Linked DNA regions of Rhodopirellula baltica SH 1. The main gene of each other region encodes a partner of the protein of the gene in region 2 in a complex. Links are inferred from orthologs where the notes say so. Each region holds a gene or a part of one and is shown on either strand. Other genes may lie near its edges. The genes, in order: RB_RS09820 and atpG.

What was found.
Region 1: the proteins of atpG (region 2) and RB_RS09820 are in contact, whole or in part, in a cryo-EM structure (PDB 9ITS), measured with the Chloroflexus aurantiacus proteins. The link is inferred for Rhodopirellula baltica SH 1 from one-to-one orthologs. Residues at the interface, in WP_012258894.1 of Chloroflexus aurantiacus: Pro2, Arg9, Arg10, Arg12, Ser13, Val14, Asn16, Val17, Ile20, Thr21, Met24, Val27, Lys31, Arg34, Ala41, Thr42, Pro44, Tyr45, Arg48, Met49, Val52, Arg88, Leu90, Arg142, Asp145, Ala146, Lys148, Leu149, Val205, Asp206; in WP_012258892.1 of Chloroflexus aurantiacus: Glu6, Val8, Thr9, Ala10, Glu11, Arg12, Val13, Thr26, Lys27, Asp28, Pro39, Leu40, Met41, Thr42, Ile43, Phe66, Glu68, Val69, Leu70, Arg73, Thr75, Leu77, Ala78, Asp79, Arg102, Gln107, Arg110, Asp111, Leu114, Ala117.

What each region holds. Positions count from the first base shown.
Region 1 is NC_005027.1:2,515,781-2,533,196, reverse strand. The notes cover bases 5,912-8,911. They hold RB_RS09820 (F0F1 ATP synthase subunit epsilon), read right to left. Parts: upstream 7,610-8,911; coding sequence 7,214-7,609; downstream 5,912-7,213. Other genes in these bases: atpD (F0F1 ATP synthase subunit beta), read right to left, coding at 7,606-8,911; RB_RS09825 (AtpZ/AtpI family protein), read right to left, coding at 6,914-7,198; RB_RS09830 (N-ATPase subunit AtpR), read right to left, coding at 6,580-6,921; RB_RS09835 (F0F1 ATP synthase subunit A), read right to left, coding at 5,912-6,583. In the rest of the region: RB_RS09875 (DMT family transporter), read left to right, coding at 1-530; RB_RS09870 (Yip1 family protein), read right to left, coding at 562-1,263; RB_RS09860 (DsrE family protein), read right to left, coding at 1,543-2,016; RB_RS09855 (F0F1 ATP synthase subunit gamma), read right to left, coding at 2,277-3,197; RB_RS09850 (alternate F1F0 ATPase, F1 subunit alpha), read right to left, coding at 3,184-4,698; RB_RS09845 (F0F1 ATP synthase subunit delta), read right to left, coding at 4,792-5,532; RB_RS09840 (F0F1 ATP synthase subunit C), read right to left, coding at 5,549-5,815; more of RB_RS09835, read right to left, coding at 5,897-5,911; more of atpD, read right to left, coding at 8,912-9,060; RB_RS09810 (histidine phosphatase family protein), read right to left, coding at 9,298-9,894; RB_RS09805 (phosphoketolase family protein), read right to left, coding at 9,891-12,272; RB_RS09800 (hypothetical protein), read left to right, coding at 12,585-13,094; RB_RS09795 (hypothetical protein), read left to right, coding at 13,151-13,630; RB_RS09790 (SpoIIAA family protein), read left to right, coding at 13,895-14,257; RB_RS09785 (glycogen debranching protein), read left to right, coding at 14,258-16,396; RB_RS09780 (heavy metal translocating P-type ATPase), read left to right, coding at 16,784-17,416. UniProt on the Escherichia coli protein: Produces ATP from ADP in the presence of a proton gradient across the membrane.
Region 2 is NC_005027.1:5,517,583-5,520,464, reverse strand. It holds atpG (ATP synthase F1 subunit gamma), read right to left. Parts: upstream 1,946-2,882; coding sequence 1,055-1,945; downstream 1-1,054. Other genes in the region: atpA (F0F1 ATP synthase subunit alpha), read right to left, coding at 1,967-2,882; atpD (F0F1 ATP synthase subunit beta), read right to left, coding at 1-905. UniProt on the Escherichia coli protein: Produces ATP from ADP in the presence of a proton gradient across the membrane. The gamma chain is believed to be important in regulating ATPase activity and the flow of protons through the CF(0) complex.

The DNA.
Region 1 (17,416 bases), 3.0 Mb from region 2 along the record:
TGGGGGAACAAATCAACGCAAGAATCTTGATCGCGATCGGTTTGTCCTACGCCGGCGTTTACTTGATGTACGGACAAGAGAAATCGTTCACTCCCGACGCCAACACCGGTTGGGGAGTCTTCTTGGTTTTCCTTGCCGCGCTAAGCTACTCGCTGTACGTGTTGTTCGCCAAACCGGTGATGCAGAAAATCGGTAGCCGTGAATTCACCAGTTTGGCGATGATCGGCTCGACGTTCTTCGTTGCCATCCACTTCCTGATGACGCATTCGATCAATGACTTCTTCGAGGTTCAACCGATCGTTTACGTGTACGGGCTGGTTCTCGCGTTCGTATGCACGGTGATCCCAAGCTTCATGATCAACGAAGCCATTTTGAAGATTGGAGCGACCCGAACGACCGTGATCGGTTCGGTCGGGCCAGTGTTGACGATGTTGCTCGCCGTCATGATTCTTGGCGAACCTTCGTCGTGGAAACACTTCGCCGGAATGGCGATCGCCATTGTCGGCGTCAGTTTGGTTGCCAAGAAGTGAGTTGACCCCGGTCAACTGCACTCGCTCAATTTCAACTGAGTGCAACCACCGTGAATACCAACGCCATGATCGGGACGAGGACAATGGCACCCGCGAGAATCAGGTTGAACAGACCTCGCCATGCGGATCCGAATGATTGAACTTCGGCGATGGTGTTGCACATCAACACGAACGACCATACCGCCAAAACAATCTCGACCAGCGACAGAGCAAGGACCGGAACGATCAATCCTGGGTTCGATTCCAAGCGAGGTGTTTCGCTCGTGAACAATTCCTCTCTCAGGAGCAACAGTTGAGGAATCCAAAGTATCGACGCAACGATGCTGGGGATTGATGCCCAAGTCAAAGCGGTTCGAACCGTTTCACTGGTTCCCTTGCCGCCCATCCATTTGCCGGTAATGGCAACCAGCCAAGCCCCAATCCAAACCCCAATCAGCCCACCGATCGGTCCGAGGATGACGGCGACGGCGATGATCGCAGGCAATGGCAAACGATCGCCAAGGTCACGCATCGAGGCACGGTCCAGCGTCTCGCCAATTCCAGAAAAACATGCCAACAGCACCACGTGCAACGTGGGATCAGTTGAAATAATCTGGCGAACGGTCCTTCGTGGCGAAAGCCAGATGGACTTGAATGGTTTGAAATCACCTTGAGGTTCATATTGGCGGGGAGGCTCGCCAGACTCATTCGCTGTAAACTGAGGTGTTGAATATGGATTTTCGTGCTGACTCAAGGTGCCCTTCTCCAGCTCAAGTAGGTGTTTTTGAATAGCCTACATTGCGAGGAAGGATTGAGTCCATGGCAGCGACTCCCTAAATGACGACCAAGCTGATCAATCAGTTGCCGTCTGAATATTTGGCACCGCAATCTCAACCCAAAACGGACTCGCTTCATCAGGTGAGTTTGCAACTCGTTGAGAGAGCGGCGACAGGACGTTCCATTGCGGGTTGTCCCGTTGAGGATTCACCCGCCGACGATTGTTTCTTAGTGCAATGGTGTGACTGTCTTCGGATCAATAGTCCATGACCTTGTCAGCTTCGATCAGCATCTTTCCGAGCATCGGTAGAGTCGCGATCTGTGCGTTGCGTTTGAGTCCAGGGTCGGTGACATGAGCTGACTTGGCACAATGTGGGCAAACCAAAACTTTGCCACCACCGTCTGCAAACTTCTCGTAGAGTTCCGCCAAAGATGGCGAATCCGGTCCCCAATTGAATTTGAGTTCCTGTTTGCGTTCGGCGATGCGGACTCCCTCCAAATCGACAAACAACGTCACATCGGCGCCGTAGTCTTGCATCAAATTGGCAACCTTCACCGCCATGAAGCAGCGATGCAAATCATCGGTGAAGTGAGACAGGTGCACCACTACCTTTTGCCCGCTTCCATCTACATTGGATGTCTCCTCCGCGTTTGTTGACGGACCAACGGATGCGAGGGCAAGCGAAATAGCGACAAGACCAGTGCGGAACCACTGCTTGGAAAGAGACATGACTGAACTCCTGATGCGAGTTGAAGCGAGGCGAAACAATTCAGTCAAGGATTGGCAAATGACATACCGTCATTGGAAACCCAGGTCGGATCGTTTTGGCAACCTGGAATCTGTGCGTCGGTGGACGCATTGAGTGATCCACGCACACTCGGTTGTGCCAGCACGACCCTGGTTGAAGGTTTGCTTTGTGTGGATCCGTTCGATCAATAGCGACTAGGAGTGATCATGCCGGCTTGGTTTCGTCGATGATTGTGAGCGATTTACCGCTCGCTTTGCGTCAACGCTTCGAAGCCGACGACAACATCCAGCAACTCTTCGGTGATCGCGGTTTGCCGTTGAGTTTTAAAAGCCGTGTTCAGTTCATCAAGTGTTTCTTCGATGTTCTTTTCCGCTGCTTGCATCGCTGCGATCCGACTGGCGTTTTCGCTGGCCAAGGATTCCGCACAAGCTTGGTACAGCGAAACGTAAAGGCTTTCACGTACAAGCCGTGAAAACAACTCTTCACGCTCGCCGCCGAAAGTTGGCAAGCAGGGCGATTCCCATTGCTTGACCGAAAGTTGTTTCAGCCATGCGAAATCGATCGGCAACAGTTGAGTTGTGTTGGGTTGGTACGATCCCGCAGACGATCGCTTGTTTGAGTAGATTCTCAGTTTCGTCAAATTGCGTTGTTCTCGCACCGCTTCCACCGCGGTCAGCAAATCGCTGACGCAGTCCGCGATCTCGGGCACCGTGGTCGGAATCCGAAACGCTTCGTCAATCAACCAACCACTGTCGGTCGATAGAAACGCGACCCTTGCTCCCACAATCCACAATGCCTCGGGAGGCCGCCGGCAGTGCTTGGCATGATGTTCCAAGGCATGCGTTGCGATTTGTTCATTGAATTGACCGCACATGCCTTGGTCGCTTCCAAAGACAATCACGCCATGGTGTGAACCATTTTCGTGCCCACTCGATGGTCGGTTCTGACCGCCCCACTCGCTGGTCTGCAGAGGTTGCAGTCTCTGCTCTCGTAGGATCACTTGCAGTCCTAATTCAATGGTTCGGTTGTAATCCATCAACGCGTCCGCAGCTCGCTGGTATTGGTGTATTCGAACGGCGGCCAACGTTTTCATCGTTGTCACAACTGACTGCAAGTCCGACGCTGTTTCGATCTTTCGACGCAAGAGTTCAAGCGTGGGCATGAACCGCTCCGGCAGCGATGTTGGCGATCTGTCCTACCTGTTGTTTGTCGAGCTTTTTCCCCGACTGCATTTGCGCACACAAATCATTCGCTTGCGACGTCACCGCATCTTGAATCGCACGTTCAATCGTCGGAAGTTGGTCCACGGGAACGCCATCCAATACGCCATTGGTCACCGCTATCAACGAAGCAATCTGTTGCGGCAACGTGAGCGGCTGAAACTGTGTCTGCTTCAATATTTCGCGAATCAATCGTCCGCGATCGAGTGTTGCGCGGGTGTCCTCGTCGAGTTGACTGCTGAAGCGAGCAAATCGTTCCAGTTCTTCGAATTGCGAGTATGTCAATCGCAAGTCACCCGCCACGACTCGGTAGGCGGGCAGTTGAGTTTTGCCACCCACGCGAGACACGCTGCGTCCAACATCGATCGCGGGCAACACGCCCTTTCGAAACAACGTGGGCGAGAGGTAGATTTGGCCGTCCGTGATCGAAATCAGATTTGTCGGTATGTAGGCCGAAACGTTTTGGGCTTCCGTTTCAATGATGGGAAGTGCCGTCAACGAGCCTCCGCCAGCACTTTGGATCAAGTGCGTGGACCGTTCCAGCAACCGTGAGTGAACGTAAAAGATGTCGCCCGGAAATGCCTCTCGACCTGGCGGGCGCCGCAGCAGCAATGACAGGTGGCGGTATGCTCTCGCGTGGGATGTCAGGTCATCGTAGACAATCATGACGTCACGGCCCTGTCGCATGAAGTGCTCACCCATCGTCGTTGCCGCGTATGGAGCAAGGAACTGCAACCCTGGCGGGGCGTCATCAGCACCGATGACCACGATCGTGTGGTCCAAGGCGTCGTGACGACGCAAGTTTTCGATCACGCGAGCGACGCCTGTGCTTCGTTGACCGATGCTGCAATAGATGCAAATCACATCGCGGCCGAGTTGGTTGATGATCGTGTCGATCGCAATTGCAGTCTTGCCCGTTTGGCGATCGCCGAGTAGCAGTTGCCGTTGGCCACGCCCGATCGGAATCATCGCGTCAACAACTTTCAGCCCCGATTGCAACGGAACCGTCACCGGAGCACGTTGCATAATCGGCGGCGCGTCGCGTTCGCAAGGTTCGCGTGGTAGATCATCAAGCGAACGGCCACCGTCCAAAGGCCGACCCACCGGGTCCACCACGCGGCCGAGCAACTGGTCGCCAACGGGTGTGTCCAGCACCGAGTGCATTCGCTCCACCCGCGAACCTGCGGTGATCTGATCGCTGGAATCCAATAACACACAACCGACTTGGTCGGGATCCAAGTTGAACGCGTAACCAAGATGACCACCAGCAAACCGAAGCACTTCATCGACCTGAACGTGTGGCAAACCGTGAACGCGTGCGATCCCGCGCTGGACCTCTTCGACGGTGCCGATTTCGGTGACGGTCAGTTGGCTGGGTTGCGATTTGACCGCTTGATCAAATTGCTGAGCGGCGGTTTCAAGCGTTTCTGAATAGGTGGTCATGATCGATTGGGGGTGCACAGCGGCGAGTCTTGGCGGAAGCGACACGTCATCGTTGAAAGAGTCGATTGTCTCATCCGACTTCGGCACCGTTGCTTACGCCACGTTGGCCTCCATCGTCTTCAGCGTACGTTCGGCGTTCCAAGGCAGACTGTATCCGCCCGCGTCCATCTCGATTCCCGCGATCAACGCAGGCTCAGATTCGAAGCGAACTTCCACCTTGTTTTCAAACACCCGATGGATCGCGTCACGAATTTGATTTTGGTCGCTGCTATCCAGACCTTTGGCAGATCGAACCAAGACCGGGTTCCCTGAATCAGCCAGTTGGGTGGCAATCGCAGCAAGTTGATCCTCGCCCAGCGTCTGCAACTGTTTGACAAATGTTTGGCAAACCCGCTTCTGCAAATCCTCGTCCGCCAGTTGTTGAACCGTTTCTCTCGCCGCCTGAAACCCCATTCGCTGAATGTCACGACGAGTTTGATCGGCCAGGTCTTTTTGGTCTCGTTCAAAGGTGGACGTCCAATGTTCTCGTCGTGTGTCCGCTTCTTTCCGTGCCTCGGCGATCAGTCGTTGACGTTCGTTGTCCGCGTCGGCTTTGGCTTTGGTAAGCAGTTCCTCGCGTCGTTCCTGCAGCAATTGCGTCTGTTTTTCGAGCGACATGCGTTGCTGGTTCGCTTCGACTTTCGCTGTCTCCGCATCAGTCAGACATTGTGTCACTTTCTGTTCCCGTGCTTGCATCGCGCGGACAATGGGTGCGTAAAGGAAGTATCGCAACAACCCAACCAGGACCAGGAAGTTGATGACTTGTGCGGTAAAGGTGAACCAATCAATGCTCATCGCTTTGTATCCCTTCCTACTGCGTCAGCTGGTTCCAGAAGGGGTTTGCGAATAACAAGATCATCGAAACGACAAAGCAGTATATGGCCGTCGACTCGATCATCGCTAAACCCACAAACAGGGTGCGAGTGATCGTGTTGGAGGAATCCGGTTGCTGTGCAATCGAATTGAGAGCCTGTGCCACGGCGCGCCCTTCAGCAAACGCAGGCCCGATCGAACCAATCGCGGTGGTCAGTCCCGCCATGATGATGCTGGCGACGGCGATTGACGTGGTGCTATCCATGGTGTTTTCCTTTGGAATTGAAATGCAAATTCGGTGTTCGGCATGCGAGCGACAGGAGTGCAACCGTTTTGTCGAACACGATCACTTCGCGACTTTGGTTGCCGAAGCGATGTAAACCATTGCCAACACCGCAAAGATGTAAGCTTGGATCATTCCAGTCAGCAGCCCCATCACTTGCATCACGATTGGAACGAAGAGTGGGACGAAGCTGATCAAAATCGCGGCGATCACTGCGCCGCTCATCATGTTCCCGTACAAACGCACAGCCAGTGCCAAAGTCCTGGAAAGTTCGCCAATCAAATTAAAAGGCAGCATCAAAGGAGTTGGTTGCAGGTACCGCTTCAAGTAGTCGCCCACCCCGTGCGAGGCGATGCCGAACACAGGAACAGCCACAAACACACACGTCGCTAGTGCTGCTGTTGTCGACAAAGATCCAGTCGGTGCGACGTAGCCAGGCACGATGCTCAGCAAGTTTGCCACGGCGATGAATAGGAATAGTGTTCCTACGAACGGCATGTACGGCCCCGGATCGTGTCGGCTGACATCTCGGATTTGATCTCGAATGCCGGTGACCAGCACTTCCAAGAGGTTCTGCCAGCGTGGGATTTTGGTATCGCTAGTCAATCGTCGCGTGATCCACCACGAGCCGATGACCAGCAACGCCATCACTAGCCAAGTGAAGGCAAGCGTCACATTGATCTTCACGACCGGCCAAGCTTCCGATTGCCAGAGGATTGATTCGTCCGGTGATATTTGCACGCCGTTCATCGTTCGCTCCCGGGATGCAAAGTTTTTGCGGGCGAAGTTTGTGTTGTCGCAAGTTGAAAGCTAGTGTCACGCTGAGCGATAGTGCACACGCCGACCGTGCGGATGAGCGCGAATCCCATGGCCGCGGCCACCAAGATGCGCCAATCCCCACTTCGTGCCAGCATTGCCAGAACACCCAACACCACCGCCATTCGTAGCAACGCACTGCCGCAAAGCAACAACCACGGCTGGCGAGACGCTGGCAAACGAACTGTGGTCCACCACAACGACGCCACGAAGAACACCGCTGCAGCGGCTCCCGCAAGAAATCCACCTGTCATCGCGACCCATTCATTCATCTTCATTCTCCCGGTTGACCCACCACCAAGCGTTCAAGCAGCCGACCCCGACGCCACCGATCAACAGCATCAACGTCCACGAAAATCGACTCGGCCAATGTTCATCGACCCAGATTCCCATAGCAATCCCAAGCAATGTTGGAATCGCGATGGACCACCCAACCAACCCGAACATGCCCAGTCCAAACCACGCCGAACGATCACCTTGTTGACGCGCGTCGAGCTTGCGAGATTGCTTTGCATCAACGTTGTCTTGAAGCGTTTGTCGTTTGTTCATGGCTTGATTCGTTCCTTACACGACATGATCTTCGGTCAGTGCCATCGTCCGGCGAAGGAAGTCCGCTTCCAACCGCGCGACTGCCGTATGGGCGGCTCGCTGCTGTTCATCCATCTGCGAAAATTCTTCACGCACCAAACGTCGCAGTTCCTCCAATTCCGTTCCATGGGAAGCGGCTTCGGCGGAGACGTAGACATCATTGGCTCGCTTGACCAAGATCCCATTTCCGACGGCTGCAAACGATTCTTTCCCAGTCTCATCAACCCAGCTCAGCAAACCGGGCACCAAAGCGGCCAAGAAGTCGACATGTCGTGGCAGCAAACAAAAACTCCCGTGTGTGCCCTCGGCAACCACTTTGTTGACCGTCAAGTTCAATACGATCTCGTTAGGCGTGTTCAGCGTCAGGTTCATGGCTTGGAACTCGGGATTTTGCCCACCATGTACAGGTCTCGCTCGGGCCGATCTTGAAACTCGTCATTCAGGATTCGTTCGCATCCGTCCAATGTGTCTTCGATACTGACCATGTGTCCCTCGTGACCGGTGAATTGCTGCGTTGTGAAGAAGGGCTGGGTCAAGAACCGTTCCAAGCGTCTGGCCCGATTCACTGTCAAACGATCTTGGCGAGACAGTTCTTCCATGCCCAGCATCGCGATGATGTCTTTCAATTCTTCGTATCCGGCCAACGTTTGACGCACATTGCTGGCGGTTTTGTAGTGCCGATCGCCAACCACACCGGGAAGCATCATCTCTGAGGTCGACTTCAATGGATCGATGGCGGGATACAATCCTTCGCTCGCTCTTTTTCGCGACAAAACGACGGTTGCGGATAGGTGAGCAAAGGTGTGCACCGCTGACGGGTCGGTGAAATCATCGGCCGGAACATAGACGGCTTGCACTGACGTGATCGCCGCATCGGACGTGGTGCAGATTCGTTCTTCGAGCTCCGCTAGGTCGCTTGCGAGCGAAGGCTGATACCCGACACGGGATGGCAATTGGCCCAGCAATCCGGAGACTTCCATCCCGGCCTGCACAAACCGAAAGATGTTGTCAATCAACAGCAGCACATCTTGCTTGGCATCGTCCCGAAAGGACTCCGCCATCGTCAGCGCAGCATGCCCAACCCGAAATCGGGCACCCGGCGGTTCGTTCATCTGTCCAAAAACCATGACCGTGTTGTCGCGAACACCGGCTGCTCCCATTTCGCGGTACAACTCTTCAGCCTCTCGGCACCGCTCACCAATTCCGCAAAACAAACTGATCCCATCGTGACCGCCGACGATGTTGTGGATCAATTCGGTGATCAAAACGGTTTTGCCAACTCCTGCACCACCGAACAGCCCCGCTTTACCACCTCGTTCAAGTGGCGACAACAAATCGATTGCTTTGATACCGGTCGTGAACACTTCCGATTTCGCGATTCGTCGATTGATCGTCGGTGGCGTCTGATGGATGCTGCGGTGTTCGACGGACTTCAAACTTTCACCATCGTCGAGCGTGTTGCCGAACACATCGAGCACTCTGCCCAATAGAGGCTTGCCGACGGGGACTTGCATTGATCGTCCACAACTTCGAACGGGAGTTCCCCGTGACAATCCGCGTGGCGATGTGATCGCGATGGCACGCACGGTGTGTGGGTCGAGTTGGCTGGCGACTTCTGCCACCACATCACCGCTGTCCCCAATCCGCAACTCGCAGTTCATTGCCGGAGGTTCGCCGGGGAAGTGAACGTCAATCACACTGCCGCGAACTGCAACCACATGACCTTGCTTAGGATCACTCGAAGAGAGCGGTTCGTTCTCCATTAAAGCTGTTCCGGTATTGGTGTTGATATCGGACGAAGACGGCAATGGCTGAGTGTGCATATTTGGACATCTCTGGAGTGCTCTCGAGACCAACCCAATGAAAAGCATTCGCCGTGCCGCGATGGAAGGCATTCCAACCGAATGCGAATTGCAACCTCAGATGTCTTTTAATTAGGCAAGTGTGCAGGAATGGTTGGGTTTCATCTTGTGAGCCGTTTGGACGTTAGCCCCGGTTTTGCGTGGGAACGGTGGCTAACGCCAAACGGCTCACATACCCGACGACACCTGCGTACCTGCTTAGTCAGTCAGATAGCTTCGGTCGTTCCACAACCGGATGACTGAATCACTTTGGTCGTGGTGATAGCCAACGATGCTCAACGCCGCCGTACCGAGAAACAGACGTTGACCAGTCTCCGGAGGAAGCCCCACCCAGCAGGCGGCGAAGACTTGCAAAAAGTGCTTGTGAGCGAACAGCAAGCAAGTGTCGTTTCGCTGACGGATTCGCTGGATCACTCGATCGACACGCGTCGCCACGTCCGTCAATGATTCGCCGTTGGGGCAACCATCGCGAAAAAGATTCCAGTCTGGATGCTTTTGGTGAATTTCATTTCTCGTGAGCCCTTCGTATGCACCGCAGTCCCATTCGGCCAGCTCGGTGACGACGCGTGCCCGCTCGCCGTAACCTGCCAGTTCACAGGTTCGTTTGGCTCGCTGCAAAGGACTGGTCCAGACTTCGTTGAAACGGATGCCTTCGAGTCGACCTTGTAGTTGAGTGGCGTTGCGTTCGCCTTTGGGTGTCAGCGGCATGTCTGTCGATCCGGTGTGCTGCCCCGTGATCGTCCACGGCGTTTCGCCATGACGAGCAAGATAAATTTGAGGGAACTGATCGCTCATGACCTGGCGCTCCATTCCCAGTCACGAATCTCGGGCATGTCTTGTCCGTTCTCATTGATGTATCGCCGATGCTCCACTAACTTCTCTTGCATCAAAGCTTTTAGGCGTTGGCCTCGCCCGCCGGTTTCGGGCAAACGATCAATGGCATCCATTACTAAATGAAATCGGTCGAGGTCATTTAGCACGGTCATGTCAAACGGTGTCGTAATCGTGCCTTCTTCCTTGTAACCGCGAACATGAATGTTGGCGTGGTTGGTACGACGATAAGTCAGTCGATGAACCAACCAAGGGTACGCGTGAAAGGCAAAGATCACATGTTTGTTTTTGGTGAACAGAGCATCAAAGTCTGAGTCACTGAGACCATGTGGGTGTTCTGATTTGGGTTGCAGTCGCATCAGGTCGACCACGTTGACGACCCGGATTGTTAGATCGGGCAAATGCTCACGCAAAATGGAAACCGCAGCCAACGTTTCCAATGTGGGGACGTCACCACAACAAGCCATCACGACATCAGGGTCACTCGAGGACTCGTTGCCTGCCCAATCCCAAATTCCAATTCCTTTGGCGCAGTGTTCGGCTGCCTCGCCCATTGTCAGCCACTGCGGCGATGGGTGTTTGCCCGCGACAACGACATTGACATAGTGCTGGCTTCGCAAGCAGTGATCCATAACCGAGAGCAGACAATTGGCGTCCGGTGGTAAGTAGACGCGAACAATTTCGGCCTTCTTGTTGACGACCACGTCGAGGAAACCTGGGTCTTGGTGGGTAAACCCGTTGTGATCTTGTCGCCAGACGTGCGACGCGAGCAAATAGTTCAGCGACGCAATCTTGTGGCGCCATGGCAATTCCGACGTCACCTTCAACCACTTTGCGTGTTGGTTGAACATCGAATCGACGATGTGCACAAACGCTTCGTAGCAATTGAAAAGCCCGTGCCGACCTGTCAGCAGGTAACCTTCCAGCCAGCCTTCGCATTGATGCTCGCTCAACATTTCCAGGACACGACCGGTCGGTGCGAGTGATTCATCATCTTCGACGATCGCGGCGTTCCATTGACGCTGAGTGACATCGAATACAGCTTCCAAGCCATTCGAGATCGTTTCGTCGGGGCCAAAGATGCGAAAGTTTTTGTGCTCTTCGTTCAATCGAACGATGTCGCGAATGAATTTGCCCGTGACGTGCGTGTCACCAATTCCTCGGCAACCGCGTTGGCTAATTTCGACGGCATAGTCCCTGAAGTCGGGCATCTTCAGTCGCCGCAACAAACGTCCGCCGTTGGCATGCGGGTTCGCTCCCATTCGACGATCACCCGTGGGTGCCAAATCCGCGATTTCCTGGCGAAGTCGACCGTTTTCGTCAAGCAGTTCTTCTGGGCGATAGCTGCGGAGCCATTGCTCGATTTGTTTCAGATGCTCGGGGCATTTGGCCGGATCAGACAAAGGCACTTGATGCGAATGAAAGGTCCCTTCATTGCGGACACCATCGACAAACTTGGGACCCGTCCATCCCTTCGGCGATCTCAACACGATCATGGGCCAGCGAGGACGAGATGTGTCGCCAGTTTCGCGAGCATTCTGTTGGATCGATCGGATTTGTCCGATGGCGACGTCCAAGGCTTCCGCCATCGCAGCATGCATTTTCATTGGATCTTTGCCCTCCACAAAAATGGGCGTCCACCCGTAACCTCGCATCAGTTGCTCGAGCTCCTCGTGGTTGATGCGAGCGAGGATGGTAGGGTTCGCGATCTTGAATCCGTTTAAATGCAAGATCGGTAGCACTGCACCGTCAGTCGCTGGATTCAAAAACTTGTTCGAGTGCCATGCCGTTGCCAGCGGACCTGTCTCCGCTTCGCCATCGCCTACCACGCAAGCTACGATCAAATCGGGATTGTCGAATACAGCACCGAAGGAATGACTCAGCGAATATCCAAGTTCACCGCCTTCGTGAATTGAACCGGGACACTCCGGCGACGCGTGACTGGGGATCCCTCCTGGGAACGAGAACTGAACGAACAGCTTTCTCATTCCCGCCTCATCTTGGCTGATATGCGGGTAGATCTCGCTGTAGGAGCCTTCCAAATACGTATTGGCGACGACCGCGGGCCCACCATGTCCCGGACCCGAGACATAGATCATGTTGAGATCATTTTGTTTGATTGTCCGGTTCAAATGGGCGTAGATAAAATTCTGACCCGGCGTCGTTCCCCAGTGACCCAGAAGCATCTTTTTGACGTCCTCAATCCGAAGCGGGCGTTTGAGCAACGGATTGTCGGAAAGGTAGATCTGCCCCACCGACAAGTAATTCGCTGCACGCCAGTAGGCGTCGATCGTTCGCAATGTCTCGTGAGAAACCTGGGTTGACTCAAGTGTTTCAATCATGACGTTGGCTTTCTTGTTGAATGGACGACGTCACTGTTGCTCGGCAATCTTTGTACCACCGCCGTTATGAATCATCTTGCCTGGCAAAAACATCTCCGCTCTTCCGTAGTGAACGATTTACGGAGCACGCGAGACTCTTGCAGCGAACAGCTCTGTGCCAGGTTGTCATTCAACGCACAGTGAATGTGCGTACTGGAGCACTCTTGTGTTGTCAAACGCCGACGAAACGCCCGGGCACGTGAATCGCTTGTGAGTTGTCGCCGTCCGACAGCCACTCATTCAGATTGGCCTTTCACCCACCCGGAAAATCAAATGAGCACTCCAGCGACCACCCACCGGCTTCCCACGGAGCCTGACGCACACGTTCTCTCCCGCCACTTTCGAACTGGAGTACGCATCCTGTTGGCGGCCAGTCTGATCGGGACAATCCTGTCTCTACTTATGTTCCCCGAAGTCGCTTACCTCGCAGCGATTCCGATTCCGTTTCTGTATGCGGTGTTGGCGTTGGCGAACTACTTTGAAGTGCGATCCCGAGCGAGCTCTTTGCGAGAGCGCGATGCGCAACGACTCAGCCAACAAGAGATTCAAGCGGATGTCGAAACCGCAGGTGTGCTTCTGATTTTGAAGGTGCTCGGTGTTCTCGCTGCCGCCGCATTCATCATCGCGGCGGCGTTCTTTGAATGGCAATACGTCGGAATCATCGCGTCCGGGTTGTTCTTTCTGGCGGTGTTGATCAACACCCCCTTCTTACCGCTGTTCTTTGTCGAGGCAGAGCACGATGAGTTGGAACGCCTGAAAGCGAACGATCGAGCGTCAACCTGATTGCCCGCTCAGCTTGGCAGGCCACAACTCAAGCGGTGCTGTCATTGCGTTTGAGCATGATGTCGCAAGCAGCGACGGAGGTCATCGTGGCTGGTGTGATGGATGCTTTGGCGGCGTCGATGAGATTCGCAACTCAGCAGCCCAATGCCGCAGCAACGAACACTCAAACGAGATTGGTGATCACACCGGTTGTGATCTCACGCGTGAGTGGCCGTGAACGCGGGAGGATCGCTGGCAGGGAAACTTTCGTCGCTTGCTTCGTCGATGCAATGGTCAGCGGTGTCATGCGCCACGTCCGATTGCCACTTCACGGCAAGGCGTGCCGCTTCGGCTACTTTCGTGAGCAACTCGGAATATCTTTGGGGCGGTTCGCCGGCCGCAAAATTGTGAGCCTGCGATGCGAAGATCTTTCCTTCGGATTCGTCAGTGGCAAGTGTCCGAGCGCAGCCCTTTACACGTTCACACAGGGACTGCCACTCCGATTGAATAAATGGATCGTTCATTGGATGCCTCACAAGTTGAAAACAGAAACCTGACAAACATGCAAAGTACGAGCCATTCGGCCAATCGGATGCCAATCATCCGCAGACACGTTCATTGACGCCTGATTGCCTGTCGCGACTGAGCACATACGGACGAAAAATGGGCGATAGCACACGCTGTGTGACAGAGAAGAGAATTCATCAGGTTAGCAATCCTCTAAGACTGTTGTTCATCCGGTTTGGTCCTGGGTTTGCTTTCCCTGATTGGCCGTCGGAACACCACGTTCCATTCGAGTCCTCTTCAACAGGAACCCAATCATGTCGCTGGAACTCAACGAGATTGCACAAGGCAGGTATCTTGAAGTTCATGTCTCCGGCAAACTTGACCGCGAAACCTATCAGCAACTCGTACCGCTCGCTGAAGAACAGATCAATCAATACGGCAAGATCCGTGTTTTATTCGCCATGCATGATTTTCATGGATGGGACGCTGGTACTCTGTGGGAAGACATCAAGTTTGATACCAAGCACTTTCGAGATTTCGAACGCATCGCGATCGTTGGCGAACGAAAGTGGGAACGGGGGTTGGCGGTGTTTTGCAAACCGTTCACAACGGCTTCTGTTCGTTACTTCGACGCCAGCGAATTGGAGCAGGCTCGCAAGTGGCTAATGGAAGAGTGAATGGATTTGAATTCGCAACGTCGTGTTTCGCATGTTCGTGAACGCGGTATCTCACCGTCGATTCCAAATCTGGACTCCAATATGAACGCTTGGGAAAAAGCTGAAGGTTCGCCATTCCCACTTGGTGCCAGTTGGATTGCGGAGGAGTCTTCCTTCAATTTCTCACTCTATTCGCGGCATGCCACCGCCGTGCATCTGCTGCTGTACAGGAAGGATGACTTGGTTCATCCAGCTCGAGAGGTGGAGCTGAGCTATTTGTTCAATAAGTCGGGGCCGGTTTGGCATTGCCGTGTCCGCAGTGAACATCCTGATGAGTGGGCATACTATGCCTACCGAGTGGATGGGCCAGCGCCGCAAGGAGGCTACGACCACCACGATTTTGACTTTCAAAAGATTCTGCTGGATCCATTTGCCAGGGGAGTCTTCTTCCCCGAATCGTTTTCTCGCAACGCAGCTCGACGACCCGGTTCCAACTCAGGTCAAGCTCCTCTGGGAATATTGCCGAATCAATTCTGCGAATTCGATTGGAATGAGGATCGCGTATTGCGTCATGGTAGTGACCTGGTGATCTATGAAATGCACGTGCGTGGATTCACAAAGAATCCAAACTCGGGAGTGCCCGAAACGCATCAAGGCACGTTTTTAGGCGTCGTTGACAAAATTCCGTATCTCGTCGAATTGGGAGTGACCGCGGTTGAGTTGATGCCGGTCTTCCAGTTTGATCCGGGCGACGGAGACTATTGGGGATACATGCCCTTGAATTTCTTTGCGCCGCACCATGCTTACGCGACCAACACTACGGCCTGCAATCAAAGAGACGAATTTTGCACGATGGTAAAGGCACTGCATGCGGCAGGCATCGAGGTCATTCTGGATGTTGTATACAACCACACGTGCGAAGGCGGTCATCGCGGACCAACGTATTGTTGGAAAGGAATCGATAGCAGCACGGCCTACATGATGACAGGCAATCCGAACGCTCCATACGCCAACCACAGTGGAACGGGCAACACATTGCACACGGCCAATCGAGCGGTTCGCCGGATGATCGTTGACAGCCTGCGATTCTGGGATTCTCAGATGCACGTGGACGGATTTCGTTTCGATCTCGCATCTGTCTTCACTCGCAACAGTGATGGTTCGATCAATTTGGATGATCCACCCATCGTTAGTGAAATTGGCACCGATTCCGACCTCAGTGACGATCGGTTGATTGCGGAACCGTGGGATGCTGACGGCCAGTTCCAATTGGGTAAGAAGTTCCCCGGGCAACGTTGGATGCAGTGGAATGCTCACTATCGAGACACCATGCAACGGTTTGTCCGTGGCGATTGCGGAATGGTTTCTGATCTAATGACGCGACTGTACGGAAGTTGCGATCTTTTCCCCGATGACCTGCCTCATGCGTTGCAACCACAGTTAAGCGTTAACTACATAACGTCGCATGACGGTAGCACGCTGTACGATTTGACGGCGTACAACGAAAAACGAAACTGGGCCAACGGAAATAACAACACCGACGGAGCCCTTGAATACAGTTGGGATTGTGGTTGGGAAGGAGACGACGGAACGCCATCAGAGATCTTGCAGCTTCGCAAACAGCAAGTCCGCAACTTTTTCTGCTTGCTGATGCTGTCTAACGGAACGCCAATGTTCCGGATGGGAGACGAATTTCTTCAAACCCAACGCGGAAACAACAACCCGTACAACCAAGACAACGAGACGAGCTGGCTGGACTGGGATCGACGCAGCGAGCATGCGGACATCTTCAACTTCGTCCGCGAGGTAATCTCCTTCCGCAAATCCCATCCGTCGATTAGCCGTTCGCGTTTTTGGCGGGGCGATGTTCGATGGTACGGAACGGGGCATTTGGTCGATATGTCCTTGGAATCGAGACAACTCGCCTACTGTTTGCATGGCGAATCACAGGACGATGCAGACATCTATGTCATGATCAATGCGGGGCGCGATTCGGTCGAATTTGGAATCCAAGAGTGGGCGTTCGAGAAGTGGCGTCTCGCCATCGATACCTCGCGCACGTCACTGAGCGAACTTTCCGACGACCCCGCAAATCAATGCGTTGCATCTCCAACATGGAACGTCAACGCTCGATCCATTTGCGTGCTTGTCGAACGGTGAAGCTTTCCTTGTTCCGCCCGTTAACGCTCGTCAGCACCATTTACCGAATCTGGTACGGGGGATTCTCTTTCCAAACACCTGGCCCGCGTAGGTTTGGCCGACTGCTTGCTGGTTACCTGGCTAAATCAACCGATTCAAAAACTGCTAGGCTTGTCCGCACGTGAGCATCTTCAACTTGAGCGATGGAGTTCAAATCGACATTCGCCTGTTGAATAGATTTCGATATCAGCCGAGACTCTTGTTGCTGGCGGGCTGGGAAATGAAGCCCCCTTTGGGATCGGTCCTCGGTTCAGTCATCTTGGTCAGTAAGTGGCTGAAGGGATCAACGAATCTTTCGCGAAAGTTCTCCAGCGTTGGACGACGCACAACAACCGCCGGGCAGAAAATATGAACAATCGTTTGCAACTGGGAATCGCAGGGCTTGCCATCGTTGCGATCACGCTGCACCTGTGGTTGCGTTTTGGGATGACGATTGACGGCGATGTCGCGGGCGTCGCAATTCGTGATTTTCCGTTGTTGATCGCACTCGTTCTGGGCGGCGTTCCTCTGGTTTGGAACCTGTTGGTCAAACTATTTCGAGCCGAATTTGGATCGGATTTGTTGGCCGGCATCTCAATCGTGACCGGCGTGCTGCTGGGAGAATATCTGGCCGCCACGATTGTCGTCTTGATGCTATCCGGTGGGGAAGCATTGGAATCTTATGCCGTACGCAGCGCTTCGTCGGTGTTGCGTGCACTGGCCAATCGAATGCCGGCCATCGCGATTCGACAGGTTGGTGACACAACGGAAGAGATCCCACTGGATGAGATTGCTATCGGCGATACCGTATTGATTTTGCCACACAAAGTCTGCCCGGTGGATGCCACGGTCGTGTCAGGTCGCGGCACCATGGACGAGTCGTATCTGACTGGCGAACCGTATCGCATGTCCAAAACGCCCGGCTCACTGGTGCTCTCCGGTGCAATCAATGGAGATTCGGCGCTGGTGGTTCGAGCGGACAAGCGAGCTGTCGATTCGCGT
Region 2 (2,882 bases):
GTCGAAGTAATCCGTTCTTGCAGAGCACCCATTTCGGTTGCCAGTGTGGGCTGATAGCCCACAGCCGATGGCATCCGTCCGAGAAGTGCGGACACTTCCGAACCGGCTTGCGAGAAGCGGAAGATGTTGTCGACGAACAACAGAGTGTCAGCACCAGTTGTATCGCGGAAGTATTCCGCCATGGTCAGTGCGGACAGAGCAACACGCAGACGTGATCCTGGTGGCTCGTTCATTTGACCGAACACCATGCAGGTTTGCTCGATCACGTTGCGACCGGTCGAACCGATCTCGGTTTCTTGCATTTCCAACCAGAGGTCGGTGCCTTCCCGTGTTCGTTCACCCACACCGGCGAAGACCGAATAACCACCGTGGCTCGATGCGATCCGAGCGATCAACTCGGTCAGAATCACGGTCTTGCCCAGACCAGCACCACCGAACAAACCTGCCTTACCACCACGAACAAATGGGGTCAGAAGGTCAACCACCTTGATGCCCGTTTCGAACAGCTCGGTGTTCGTTGACAGTTCGTTGACGGGAGGAGCCTGGCGGTGAATGGGCCAGTAATCGTCGGCTTGAACATCGCCACGTTTGTCGATGGGTTGCCCGAGAACGTTGAAGACGCGACCCAAGGTGGCTTTTCCGACGGGAACCGAAACTGGCTTGCCAGTGTCGACCACGTTCATGCCTCGCATCATGCCTTCGGTCGAACCCAAAGCAATCGCACGAACACGACCACCACCGAGGTGTTGCTGCACTTCGCCGGTCAAGTCAATGGTGACCCCTTTGTGCTCGCTTTGGATTGTCAAAGCGTTGTAGATCTTTGGCAGTTGACCTTCAGGAAACTCGGCATCAAAGGTTGAACCGATGACTTGAGTGACGCGGCCGGTGGCGGTTGCAGTGGACATGAGGGAGAAGCTCCTAGCGGTTAGCTACTAGCAATTAGCTTATGAATTGAATGGGGTGGTGTGTTTGCTGTGACGATTCGTCATTTGAAAATCGATGACTCAAGTAGCTAGTGGCAAGTCGCTAGAAGCTCTCAAGTTGCCCGAGGGCATTAGCCTTCCAGGGCTTCGACACCGCCGATGATTTCCATGATTTCGCCGGTGATTTGACTTTGACGGGCTCGGTTGTAGGTCATCGACAACTGTTTGATCATGTCGCCGGCACTTTCGGTGGCTCCCTTCATCGCGATCATTCGAGCGACTTGTTCGCTCACCGCCGCATCCAGGAAACACTTGAACAACTTGACTTTGAAGCTGGTCGGCACGACCTCTTCCAAAATGCTTTCCGCCGATGGAAGGAATTCGTATTCGGCATTGGTGTCGTCTGAACCATCCGAAGCGGAATCTGACTCGTCGCCGAGGGAACCAAGCGGAAGCAAGGTTTCGATCACGGCCTCTTGCTTCGATGTGCTGATGAACTTGGTGTAGACGACATCCAAACGGTCGATTTTGCCGGTAATGTATTCGGCCAAGTAACCTTCAGCGATCTTTTCGACATCGTCGTAAGCCGGTTGATCTTCGAACTGCAAGAAACGCTGTTCCGTTTCGATGCCACGAAACTTCAAACCATTGACGCCACGTTTACCGCTGGCATCGACGATCACATTTGGAATCGATTCGCGAAGCGACTTGATGCGGGGCAGAGCGGTTCGCAGAATCGAAGCGTTGTATCCGCCGCACAAACCACGGTTGCTGGCCAGAACCAGAACGCGAGTCGTGTTGATCTTTTCGCGTTGTTCCAACAGCGGGTGCTGCACGTCCAACCCGGCATCAGCGAGTCGCGAGACAATTTTGGTGATCTGCTCGGTGTAAGCCGTGGCCGCGGCAGCGCGGTCCATTGCTTTTTTGTACCGAGCCGTTGCGATCAGCTCCATCGTCCGCGTGATCTTGCGGATGTTGCGAATCGACTTGCGTCGTTTATCGAGGGCACGTGCGTTGGCCATGAATCACTCCGCCTTTCGGGTTCAGGCTGCAGGGGTGGCGGGTTTGTAGACAGTCTTGAACTCTTTGACCGCCGCAACGATGCGTTCAGCGATTTCGTCGCTCAAGGCTGGCGTCGCGGTCAGATCGCTGATCAATGAACTGTGCTTGTCATGGACGTATTGCAACAATTCCTTTTCGAACCTTTGCACTTCTTTGACGGCAACGTCATCGAGGTGACCGTTCGTACCGGCGTAGATGCTGATGACTTGCTCAGCGACCGAAAGCGGTTGGTACTGTGGCTGTTTGAGCAACTCGACCATGCGGTAACCACGGTCCAGTTCGGCCTGGGTCGCGGGATCCAAGTCGGTACCGAGCTGAGCAAATGCTTCCAAAGCACGGAAAGCCGCCAACTGAAGACGCAAACCGCCGGAGACCTTTTTCATGGCCTTCGTTTGAGCGGCACCACCCACGCGAGAGACACTGATACCAGGGTTCATAGCGGGACGAACGCCCGAGAAGAACAAGTCAGGTTGAACGTAGATCTGACCGTCGGTGATCGAAATCACGTTGGTTGGAATGTAAGCCGACACTTCGCCTTCGAGGGTTTCGATGATCGGGAGGCTGGTGATCGAACCGCCACCGAGTTCATCGGACAACTTCGACGAACGCTCGAGCAAACGACTGTGACAGTAGAACACGTCACCGGGGTAAGCTTCGCGGCCTGGTGGGCGACGCATCAGCAAGGACATTTGGCGATACGCTGTGGCTTGTTTGGACAAGTCATCGTAGACGACCAAGGCGTGTCCGCCGTTGAACATGAAGTGTTCTGCCATCGCGGTTCCGGCATAAGGAGCCACGTATTGCAGAGGAGCTGGTGCACTGGCACCCGCCGCGATGACGGTGGTGTATTCCATCGCACCGTGACGCTCGAGGACGTCGACGACCGAAGCGACGGCG